Regions from separate parts of the Proteus hauseri genome, predicted to be linked through region 2. Evidence: predicted binding sites of a transcription regulator. Region 2 holds the regulator's gene; the other holds the start of a gene.
The links. The regulator PurR, encoded in region 2, represses purine synthesis genes. The targets are predictions, from matches to a motif close to CANGCAAACGTTTGCNTG.

Region 1 (5,240 bases), 1.4 Mb from region 2:
ATCTGCTTTTTCAATATCTGCAACCGTGTAGTCGCCTTCGCCAGCAGACTCCCAGAAAACGCCTTTATCCGCAGGCTCGCCTGCTGCACGTGTACGAACAGTCACTTTATCCGCAACAATAAATGCAGAATAGAAACCCACACCAAACTGACCAATCAGTTGGCTATCTTTAGCTTGATCTTGACCAATAGATTCTAAGAATGATTTAGTGCCTGATTTTGCAATAGTACCTAAATTATCAATGACTTCATCGCGAGTCATCCCGATACCATTATCACTGATAGTCAGTGTGCGTTTTTCTTTATCTGTAGCAATACGAACATGGAGTTCCCCCTCATTTTCATATAACGCAGCGTCAGATAATGCACGAAAACGCAATTTATCAGCGGCATCCGATGCGTTCGAAATCAGTTCGCGAAGGAAAATTTCTTTATTGGAGTAAAGAGAATGGATCATTAATTGCAGAAGTTGCTTAACTTCAGATTGAAATCCTCTTGTTTCTTGACCTTTCATACTCATTTTTACCTCAATTGTCCTAATTTGGCGAAAAAAATCGATATGACTAAAAGGTGGGGATACTTAAGTAAGTTTCAAGGGAGAAATAAAAAATTAAGCTGATAAAAACCATTAATCACGTTAGCTGGATTAAAAATTGAGCTGAAATAATACTTGCTGTATATTTTAATATACAACGATATTAACTCAGGTTTATTATTATGAAATCGCTATTGCATCATTGTTTATTGGGTCTTGGTTTATTTTCGCTTACTACCCTCTCTTATGCTGATAGGCAAATTGTGGATCAAATTGGCCGAACAGTCACAATTCCTGATAAAGTTGAAAGAACTGTTGTTTTACAACATCAAACGCTTAATTTATTAATTCAGCTTGATGCTAGTGATAAAATCATAGGTGTAATGTCTAATTGGAAACAACAACTTGGCGATGGCTATGTAAAACTAGCGCCATCGTTAGAAAATACGCCAAAGGTAGGCGATCTCACCAGTTTTGATGCTGAAAGCTTAGTCAAATTACAACCTCAAGTTGTTTTTGTTACCAACTATGCTCCGAAAGAGATGATCGAAAAAATTTCTAATCTTGGCATTCCAGTTGTCGCAATTTCGTTACGCAAAGAAGCTAATGATGATAAATCAAACCTTAACCCTACCTTGTTAAATGAAGAGCAAGCCTATAACGAAGGTTTGAAAGAAGGCATTTTGCTGATTGGTGATATTGTCAATAAATCAGACAATGCTAACGCACTTATTGCCGCGACTTTTGATCAACGCCAGCAAGTTAGTCAGCGCTTACAAGATATTCCCAAAGAGCAACGCGTTCGTGCTTATATGGCAAACCCAGATTTAACAACCTATGGCTCAGGAAAATATACCGGATTAATGATGGATCATGCTGGCGCACTAAATGTCGCTGCGTCTAGTGTAAAAGGCTATAAACAAGTTGCTTTAGAACAAGTTATTGCATGGGATCCTGAGGTTATTTTTATTCAAGATCGCTATCCACAAGTTGTTGATGAAATTAAACAAGATGCTCGTTGGCAGGTTATTAGTGCAGTAAAAAATAATCGTATTTATTTGATGCCAGAATACGCTAAAGCCTGGGGCTACCCTATGCCAGAAGCAATGGCAATTGGCGAATTATGGATGGCAAAAAAGCTTTACCCCGAAAAATTTAACGATATTGATATGCAAAAAACAGCAAATGATTGGTATCAAAAATTCTATCGCACTCAATATCAAGGCGCAGAATAAGGTGTAGAACAATGGGACTTTCACTATTTGCAGCGGGTAGCCTACGGGCTACTTTGCCAGCCTTTATCGAACAATATCATCAAAAAACAGGAGAAGAGTGGACACTTACATTTGGCCCTGCGGGCTTATTACGTCAACGTATTGAGCAAGGTGAAATTTGTCATCTATTTTTATCTGCTGATGAAAATAATACTCAACAACTAATCCAACAAGGGATGGCTCTGCAATATGCGCCATTTATTGGCAATCAGCTATGCATTACAGCTCATCGCGATTGTGTTAGTGAACATGATACTTGGCTCTCATTACTTGCAAATCCAGCACTTAAACTGGGTACATCCACACCAAAATCAGACCCTTCTGGCGACTATTGCTGGCAACTTTTTGAAAAAATCGAACAGACTAATCCGAGTTTAGGTAAACAATTAAAACAGCGTGCTATACCATTAGTTGGGGGTAAGCATTCACTTACTATTCCAGTCGGAAAAATGGCTGCGCATTATTTAATTACCACACAACAAGCCGATCTTTTTATTGGTTATCAACATTATCAACACACATTAAGCCAATTTCCTGAATTAATGGTGTTTACTATACCTAATCCTTTTAACGTAATGGCTCATTATTGTGCTGCATTGATTGATGCTCAAGCCTATGGCTTATATCAAGAGATACTCTCTCCTTATGCCAAACACTATTTTGTTGATGCGGGTTTCTTACCGCTAACTGAACCTATATCGTCAATGAATAGCGGTAAAAAAGAGAAGATAGTTATCAACAACCAATGCGTTTAATCGACAGCATCATTTACGGAAATGGCTTGAGCCCCTGCTTTGGCTTCATCAAGAGCATGTTTAATAGTATCGGCATGAGCTAATACAACGCCTAAGCGGCGGCTACCCGCGATTTCAGGCTTTGCAAAGAGGCGAATTTGTCGGTTAGTTTTCAATGCTTTTTCAATACCCGAATAAACCAAATTAGTACTCTCTAATGTAGGTAAAATAACGGCAGAAGCACAGCAACCTAACTGGCGGATCCCGCCTATCGGATAACCTAAAAAAGCACGAACATGCAATGCAAATTCTGAAAGATCTTGTGAAATCAGCGTCACTAATCCAGTGTCATGTGGACGAGGTGAAACTTCATTAAAGAAAACCTCATCGCCTTGAACAAATAATTCGACACCAAATAAACCATAACCACCTAAATTCTCAATAACTTGACTAGCAATATGATGCGCTTTAGCTAAAGCGATATCACTCAACTTTTGCGGTTGCCATGATTCACGGTAATCACCTTTTTCTTGACGATGACCAATAGGAGAACAAAAATGAATCCCATCGACAGCGCGAATAGTTAACAACGTTATTTCAAAATCAAATGGGATCATCTTTTCGACAATCACTCTACCTTTACCAGACCGCCCGCCTTCTTGCGAATAAGCCCATGCATGTGTTAAGTCATCTTCATTGCGTATCACGCTTTGCCCTTTTCCTGAAGAGCTCATTACCGGTTTGATAATACAAGGGAAGCCAATCTCAATAGCGGCCGCGCTAAATGCAGCTTCATCATCGACAAATTGATAGTTTGATGTAGGTAAATGTAGTATTTCCGAAGCTAAACGACGTATTCCCTCTCTATCCATCGTTAATTTAACAGCACGCGCACAAGGCACCACTTTTTGTCCTTGTTGCTCCAACTCCACCAGTAAAGAGGTCGCAATAGCTTCAATCTCAGGCACAATAAAATCAGGATTTTCTTGTTCAATAACCTGTTTTAATGCATTGCTATCAAGCATATTAACGACATAATGACGATGAGCAACATGCATTGCGGGCGCATTTGGATAGCGATCTACCGCAATGACTTCAATACCTAAACGTTGGCACTCTATCGCAACTTCTTTGCCTAGTTCACCCGCACCTAATAGCATTATTTTTGTTGCACTTGCACAAAGAGCCGTACCCAGCACTGTCATTTTTCATCCTCAATTCAATAAGAACCCATCACGCGCAAACGTTTGCTTTTGCATAGCATAACGGATTTTATGTGATAGAAAAATAGCGATATCACAAAAAAAGAATTATAAACTTTGGCTACGTTTGCCTTTTGAAATTTTTAATGAATTAAGTCGCCGGCGAATAAGCGCTACAATACAGCACAATAATCCGAGCCAAATCAGTGAAAAACTCACCCCTTTCACTTCATCAAACGCTTCATGAAATAAGAATACCGCCAATAAAAACTGAATAGTGGGTTCTATATATTGTGCTAAACCTATAACGGTTAATGTAGTGCGCTTGATTGCAGCAGTGAAGAATAATAACGGCAAAATAGTCACAGGTGCCGTTAAAATATAATAAAAGCGAGTCAGATTATCAGCAGAAGAAAGTGCACTTTCATCTCGAGAAAATAACCAGATGGTAACACCTATAGCTAATGGTATTAACCATAGGGTTTCAATAAATAGCGATGTAATAATATCAAAGCGAATAAACTTTCTGATCAACCCATAAACCGCAAAAGCACCGCCCATCATAATAGCCAATACGGGTAATTCGCCATACATCCACAATTGATAACCGACACCCGCACAGATCAGAATAACCGCACTTTTTTCTGCTGAGTTCAATTTTTCTTTAAGGAAAACCACACCTAATAAAATAGAAAATAAGGGATTAATAAAATACCCCAAACTGGCTTCTAAGACTTGTTGATGAGTTAAGGCATATGTAAATGTACACCACGAAACAGCCATCGCTAATGAGCTAAATAAACACATAAAAATGGAGCGTTTATCTTGAAAGACAGCGTGCCAACGGGTTCTATTTTTTATAAATAAACGAACAAGCAATAATAAAGGAATCGACCAAATAAGACGTTGAGCCAACATCTCTAATGGTTGAGCTCCGGGTAAAAGCCGATAAAACAGAGGGGTTATTCCCCACAGAATATAAGAAAAGATGGCTAATACCGCGCCCGACTGAGCCCACATTTAGCATTCCCTTATAAAAAGTAAATAGGACTAATTATTATACGCTCAAAACCAGAGAAACAATATGATCCAGTACGTTGATTAATGGTTTAGCAAATCAAGACCATATAAAAAAATAAAAAAAAATCTCCATTAATACTTTTGCGAGAAAATATCAATGAAGATCAATATAACTAAAAACCGTAAATAGAAAACTACAGTAAAGAACTACGACCAGAAAACAGGTGAAATTATCTTTTAAAAAATATCACGCACATGTAACGGTGGCTGCTTACTAATAAAATCACGTAATACTTTTCGACTAGGAGCCGCTGCAATAGCGCCTTTTTGCGTTGTTGCTAATGCGCCACAAGCAGCTGCTTGTGTTACAATTTTTGATAAATATTGCTCATCTTCAGCAAAACCATATTCAGCAACCGCGGCTAATAAACCAGACATAAACGCATCGCCAGCACCCGTTGTATCAACACAATCAA
Region 2 (5,240 bases):
CAGATTAAAGAGACGAGCGACAGCTATTTTTAGGATGTCGTGAATATTTTGCGGGAGTTTGTTTTCAAGTCCTGCACGTAAAACCTTATGAAAGAATATATCGAGCCGTTCACAATCCCACCAGCCATCCATATAGCTTTCACCGAGACCTAATGAGCCTTGTTGTAATACTCTTTTATAAAAATTTTTGTTGTGAACCTGAATATCATAAGGTTCTGAACCATTAATACGAATATCTGCTTGAGAAAGCAGCTCGGTTGCTATTCGTTGGTAAGAATTATTGGAGGTCTTTCGGCCTTCTTCTACACAAGATGTACTCATATACTCTCCGGCGTAAACTAAGCGGGTCTTGAGTTATGAATCAAAGAAAGGATGTGTGCAGATTTGCTGTGTTAAATGGGATCTTATTCAAAAAGTGTTGTATGAATAGGATTAATAAAATAACTAATCTGACATAATCAGGCAATGATCCGTTAATGCACCTCAAAATCCGAAAGAAAATTGAACAAAACGCTATAATTGGCGTTTGTTAAGTATAGGGACGTAGAATATTTTTCTCTAGAAAAGAAAAAGGTCATTTTATAAAAATGACCTTTTTTGAGAATTATCTTAAAAATGTAAAGAGCGTTATTCAGCTGTTTGAATTGTGTGTTTGCTAACGGATTTATTGCGTTGAATAAAGTAGCCGACTGCCATTGGGACAGCGGTTAACGCCATAATTGCGGTGGTGTTAATCAAAGGCTGGTGGCTAATAAAGGCTGAAACAATAAAGCTTGCTAAACTACAAAGCCCTAATTGAAGCGCATTTTGTAACGCTGCCGCTTTACCACTGATCTCAGGATAAGCAGATAACGCATTAGATACCGCTATTGGATAAGAAGCGCCATTCATTGCGGCCATAATACAAAATGGAATTAAAATAGTGGTTAACGTTGGTTGAGTTAACTTCGCAACTAAAAATAGTGCGGTCATACTAACGGCATAACCTATTAACAATAATGGTAGCAGTGATTTGCCAGTCATTTTAGACAGTAAGATACGACAGCCATAGCCACCAACCATAAAGGCGATAGTTTGTGGAATATAACTTAAGCCAATATCTTGAGGGGAATAGCCCATTTTTTCTAAAATGATAGGAGAACCCGCTAACCAAGCAAAGAAACCGGCGCTACAAGAGGCATAAATTAAAACGTTACCGCTGTAGATAGGTGATTTTAGTAATGTCATAAAAGAGGCTGAAGCTTGAGCTGAGCCATTCTCTGTAACAGGTTTTTGTTTAATATTTTTCAGCATTAAGGTTGGTAGCATTAGAACGATAGTTACCGCCATTAATAAAATAAAAATCATACGCCAGCCACCATGTTGTAAAAACCATGCGCCAATAAGAGGGGCTAATGCTGGTGATAAAGCAACCAGTGGCATAATTAAAGCAAAAACATGTTGTGAACGAGATTCATCAAAGCGGTCAATAACTAATGCTTGCCAAATTACAGCAGCAGAACAAACACCAAAGGCTTGTAAAAAACGCATTGCGAGTAAGCTGGTTGCACTATCAACCCAAAGCATACCAAGGCAACCGAAAGAGAAAAGACTTAAACCGATTAACAGAACAGGCTTACGACCAATTTTGTCAGAAAGAGGTCCCCAAAGTAATTGCGCAATAGCAAAACCGAATAAAAAAATACTTAAACTATTACTGATCGCGCCTTCGCTGATTGATAGTTCCCGTTGCATCATACCGAATGCAGGCAGGTACATATCAATAGCTAAATAACCCAACATGCTTAGGCCAGCAAGGTAGACCATAAAGCGCGCAGGTGTTTTTGTTTGTGTGGATGTATTTAAATTCATTTTAATTTTCTATGTTATGTGATGTAGAACATTTTATATATTGTAACTAAGACCTATTTTACTTGTGAAACGGGAATATTTGGTTAATGCTGTGAAAAATTTTCAAAGGAATAAACTTTATGTGGTCAGAATACTCTCTAGAAGTTGTTGATGCTGTCGCTCGAACAGGAAGTTTTAGTTCGGCTGCTCAAGAGTTACACAGAGTACCCTCCGCTGTTAGTTATACTGTTCGACAATTAGAGGAATGGCTTGCTGTGCCTCTGTTTGAACGCCGCCATCGTGATGTCGAATTAACGGATGCGGGTAAGATTTTCATCAAAGAAGCCCGCTCTGTTATCAAAAAAATGAATGACACTCGACATATGTGTCAGCAAGTCTCTAATGGTTGGCGCGGACAATTTAGTATAGCAGTAGATTGCATCGTAAAACCGGAAAGAACACAACAACTTATTCTTGATTTTTATCGACATTTCCCCGATATCGAACTTTATGTCTATCCTGAAGTTTTTAATGGGGTGTGGGACTCATTGGTTAATGGGCGTGTTGACCTAGCTATTGGCGCCACCAGAGCATCGCCAATTGGTGAACGATATAGCTTTAAAGATATGGGATTTATGCCTTGGCGCTGTGTTTGTCATATTGACCACCCATTGGCTAAAGCAGAACATCCGCTAACCGACGATGAAATGCGCCCTTATTCGAGCCTTTGTTTAGAAGATACCTCGCGTAGTTTGCCAAAGCGTGATACTTGGGCGTTAAATAATCAGCGTAGAATGGTTGTCCCTACGTGGGATATGGGATTGGAGTGCTTACTTGCAGGATTATGTGTTGGTATGGTGCCCTTGCATAGAGCTGAGCCATTAATCGCTAAAGGAAAGCTAGCTGTGCTTAAATTGGCACAGCCATTACCCGATAGTCCTTGTTGCCTCACTTGGGTCGATAAAAGTGAGTCACCCGCTTTGTCTTGGTTATTAGATTATCTTGGTGATAGCCAAACCCTAAATGCGGAATGGCTTCGTTAAGTCAGTCGAGATACCGTTTAATTAACGGCGGTAATCGATGAATGGGCCATCAGCAACAGAGCGGCGCTCAACTAACCGTGGATGAACTTCGATAGTTTGTGCGTCTTCTCTTTTGTTAACGATCCGGTCAAGCAGCATAGATAATGCCATTTGACCTAAGCGTTCTTTGGGCTGATGAACGGTTGTTAATGCAGGGGTAAAATAGCGAGCATTACGAATGTTATCGTAACCAACAATAGAAATATCAAATGGTACACGCAGACCTAATTCATCGGCTGCACAAATAGCACCCATTGCCATGACATCTCCACCACAGAACACAGCGGTAGGGCGATGTTTTTGATTTAGCATTTGATACATGGCTTTGTAACCAGACTCTGGTTCAAAATCACCTTGTACAATCCATCCATCTTTTACAATGATTTTAGCTTCTTCCATTGCTTTTAAAAATCCCTGAAGACGTCCACCACCAGTATTACGCTCTAATGGGCCAGGAATAATACCGATATCGCGATGACCACGCTCAATTAAGTAGCGGCCTGCAATATATCCACCATGAAATGCGTTATCAATGATGGTATCAGTAAAATCACCCCGAGCTTTTCCCCAATCCATCACTACCATTGGAATATTACGATAGCCTTCTAATAGAGAGAGAAGGTGATCGGGATATTCAGAGCACATAACTAATAATCCATCGACGCGTTTTTGCGCTAGCATCGCTAAATAAGCTTTTTGCTTATCTAGATTATTATGTGAGTTACATAATATCAGTGTATAACCTTTGCTATAACAGCTATTTTCAACAGCTTCAATCACTTCAGCAAAGTAAGGAGCTTCACTGGACGTGGCTAACAAGCCAATTGATTTGGTGTGATTGACTTTTAAACTACGCGCAACAGCACTAGGCGAATAATTTAATTCTTTAATAGCGGCCCAAACTGCTGCTCGGGTGTTCTCAGCAACAAAACGTGTTTTGTTGATAACATGAGAAACAGTCGTGGTTGACACTCCTGCGCGTTTTGCCACGTCTTTTATTGTTGCCATGGTGTGAAAAACTCCTGACCTTCATTGGTCTCTTTTAATCTAATTTTGTGGTTCTGCTGCCAGTATAGTCATACATAGGGCGAATACTGGCAATAATTTAGCTGTTAGCTATGAATTTTGTATGATCTAGCTCAAAAGTGGAAGTATTAATCAATGTTATAAATTGTGCACTAGTCGCTATATTAGCAAATTGTGATATGTGATAATAATTAGCCATGACAATGTTATGGTTAATAACGTGTATTATAATCATTTTGAGGGAGAATAAATGGATACGGATCTGAAATTTGGTTTGAGTACAGCAGTTGCAGCACTCGTCATGATTGTTTTATTTTCTACAATGCTGTTTTAATCACTGTTTTATATAATATCAGGTTAATTTTAATTATAACTAATCGGATATCTGTAAATAACAAAGGGCCTAAGGCCCTTTGTTATTTTGCCACCAAACACCAATAATTGATCTTTAGTGGTTAAGATAAATTAAGCAAAGTTAGCTTCAACAAATGACCAGTTAACCAGTGCCCAGAACTCTTCTAAGTATTTTACACGCGCATTACGGTAATCGATATAGTAAGCGTGTTCCCATACGTCAACTGTTAATAGTGGTTTGTCATTGCCAGAAATGGGTGTTGCAGCATTAGAAGTATTAACAATAGCGATTGAGCCATCTGCTTTTTTCACTAGCCATGTCCAACCTGCACCGAAGTTTTTAGCCGCGGCATCGTTAAATTGTTTTTTGAACTCTTCAAACGAGCCAAATGCTTTGTTGATAGCATCAGCAATTTTGCCTGTTGGCGCGCCACCTGCATTTGGAGCTAAACAGTTCCAGTAGAAAGTATGGTTCCAAACTTGAGCGGCGTTATTGAAAATACCACCATCAGTTGATTTAATAATCTCTTCTAGAGATTTAGCTTCTAAATCAGTACCTTTAACCAGATTGTTCAGGTTGGTTACATAAGTTTGGTGATGTTTGCCATAGTGATATTCTAAAGTTTCTTTAGAGATATGTGGCTCAAGAGCATCTAACGCATAAGGTAATTTTGGTAATTCGAAAGACATTGCGTACTCCTTTATACTATCTATTTCGGGTTTTGTGCCTAAAATCATTCCATCAAAATCATCTGAATTGATAAAATGAGGCAAATGAATCACTAATTTGTTGCTATTTTGCTAATTATTTTAACAAAAACTTGCTGAAATAACAGCTAAATATCTTTTATCCATAATCATAACAAAATATAAGCTTACATATTGTCGAAATAAAGGGGTTATATTAAATAGGGTTAATTTTACCGATAAATAATTAAGAGGAAGAAA

Region 1: a site for PurR is predicted at 3,779-3,796, ahead of purT (formate-dependent phosphoribosylglycinamide formyltransferase). Genes of this name have one in related genera too.

The regions. Positions count from the first base shown of each region.
Region 1 is NZ_CP026364.1:661,734-666,973, forward strand. It holds gene htpG (molecular chaperone HtpG) at 1-513, opposite strand, end outside; gene PH4a_RS03210 (ABC transporter substrate-binding protein) at 717-1,769, shown strand; gene PH4a_RS03215 (substrate-binding domain-containing protein) at 1,781-2,563, shown strand; gene purT (formate-dependent phosphoribosylglycinamide formyltransferase) at 2,560-3,747, opposite strand; gene rarD (EamA family transporter RarD) at 3,853-4,764, opposite strand; gene PH4a_RS03230 (aminoimidazole riboside kinase) at 5,002-5,240, opposite strand, start outside.
Region 2 is NZ_CP026364.1:3,170,108-3,175,347, forward strand. It holds gene cfa (cyclopropane fatty acyl phospholipid synthase) at 1-321, opposite strand, end outside; gene punC (purine nucleoside transporter PunC) at 628-1,851, opposite strand; gene punR (DNA-binding transcriptional activator PunR) at 1,971-2,873, shown strand; gene purR (HTH-type transcriptional repressor PurR) at 2,895-3,920, opposite strand; gene cydH (cytochrome bd-I oxidase subunit CydH) at 4,189-4,272, shown strand; gene sodB (superoxide dismutase [Fe]) at 4,404-4,982, opposite strand; gene PH4a_RS14470 (nucleotidyltransferase domain-containing protein) at 5,240-5,240, shown strand, end outside.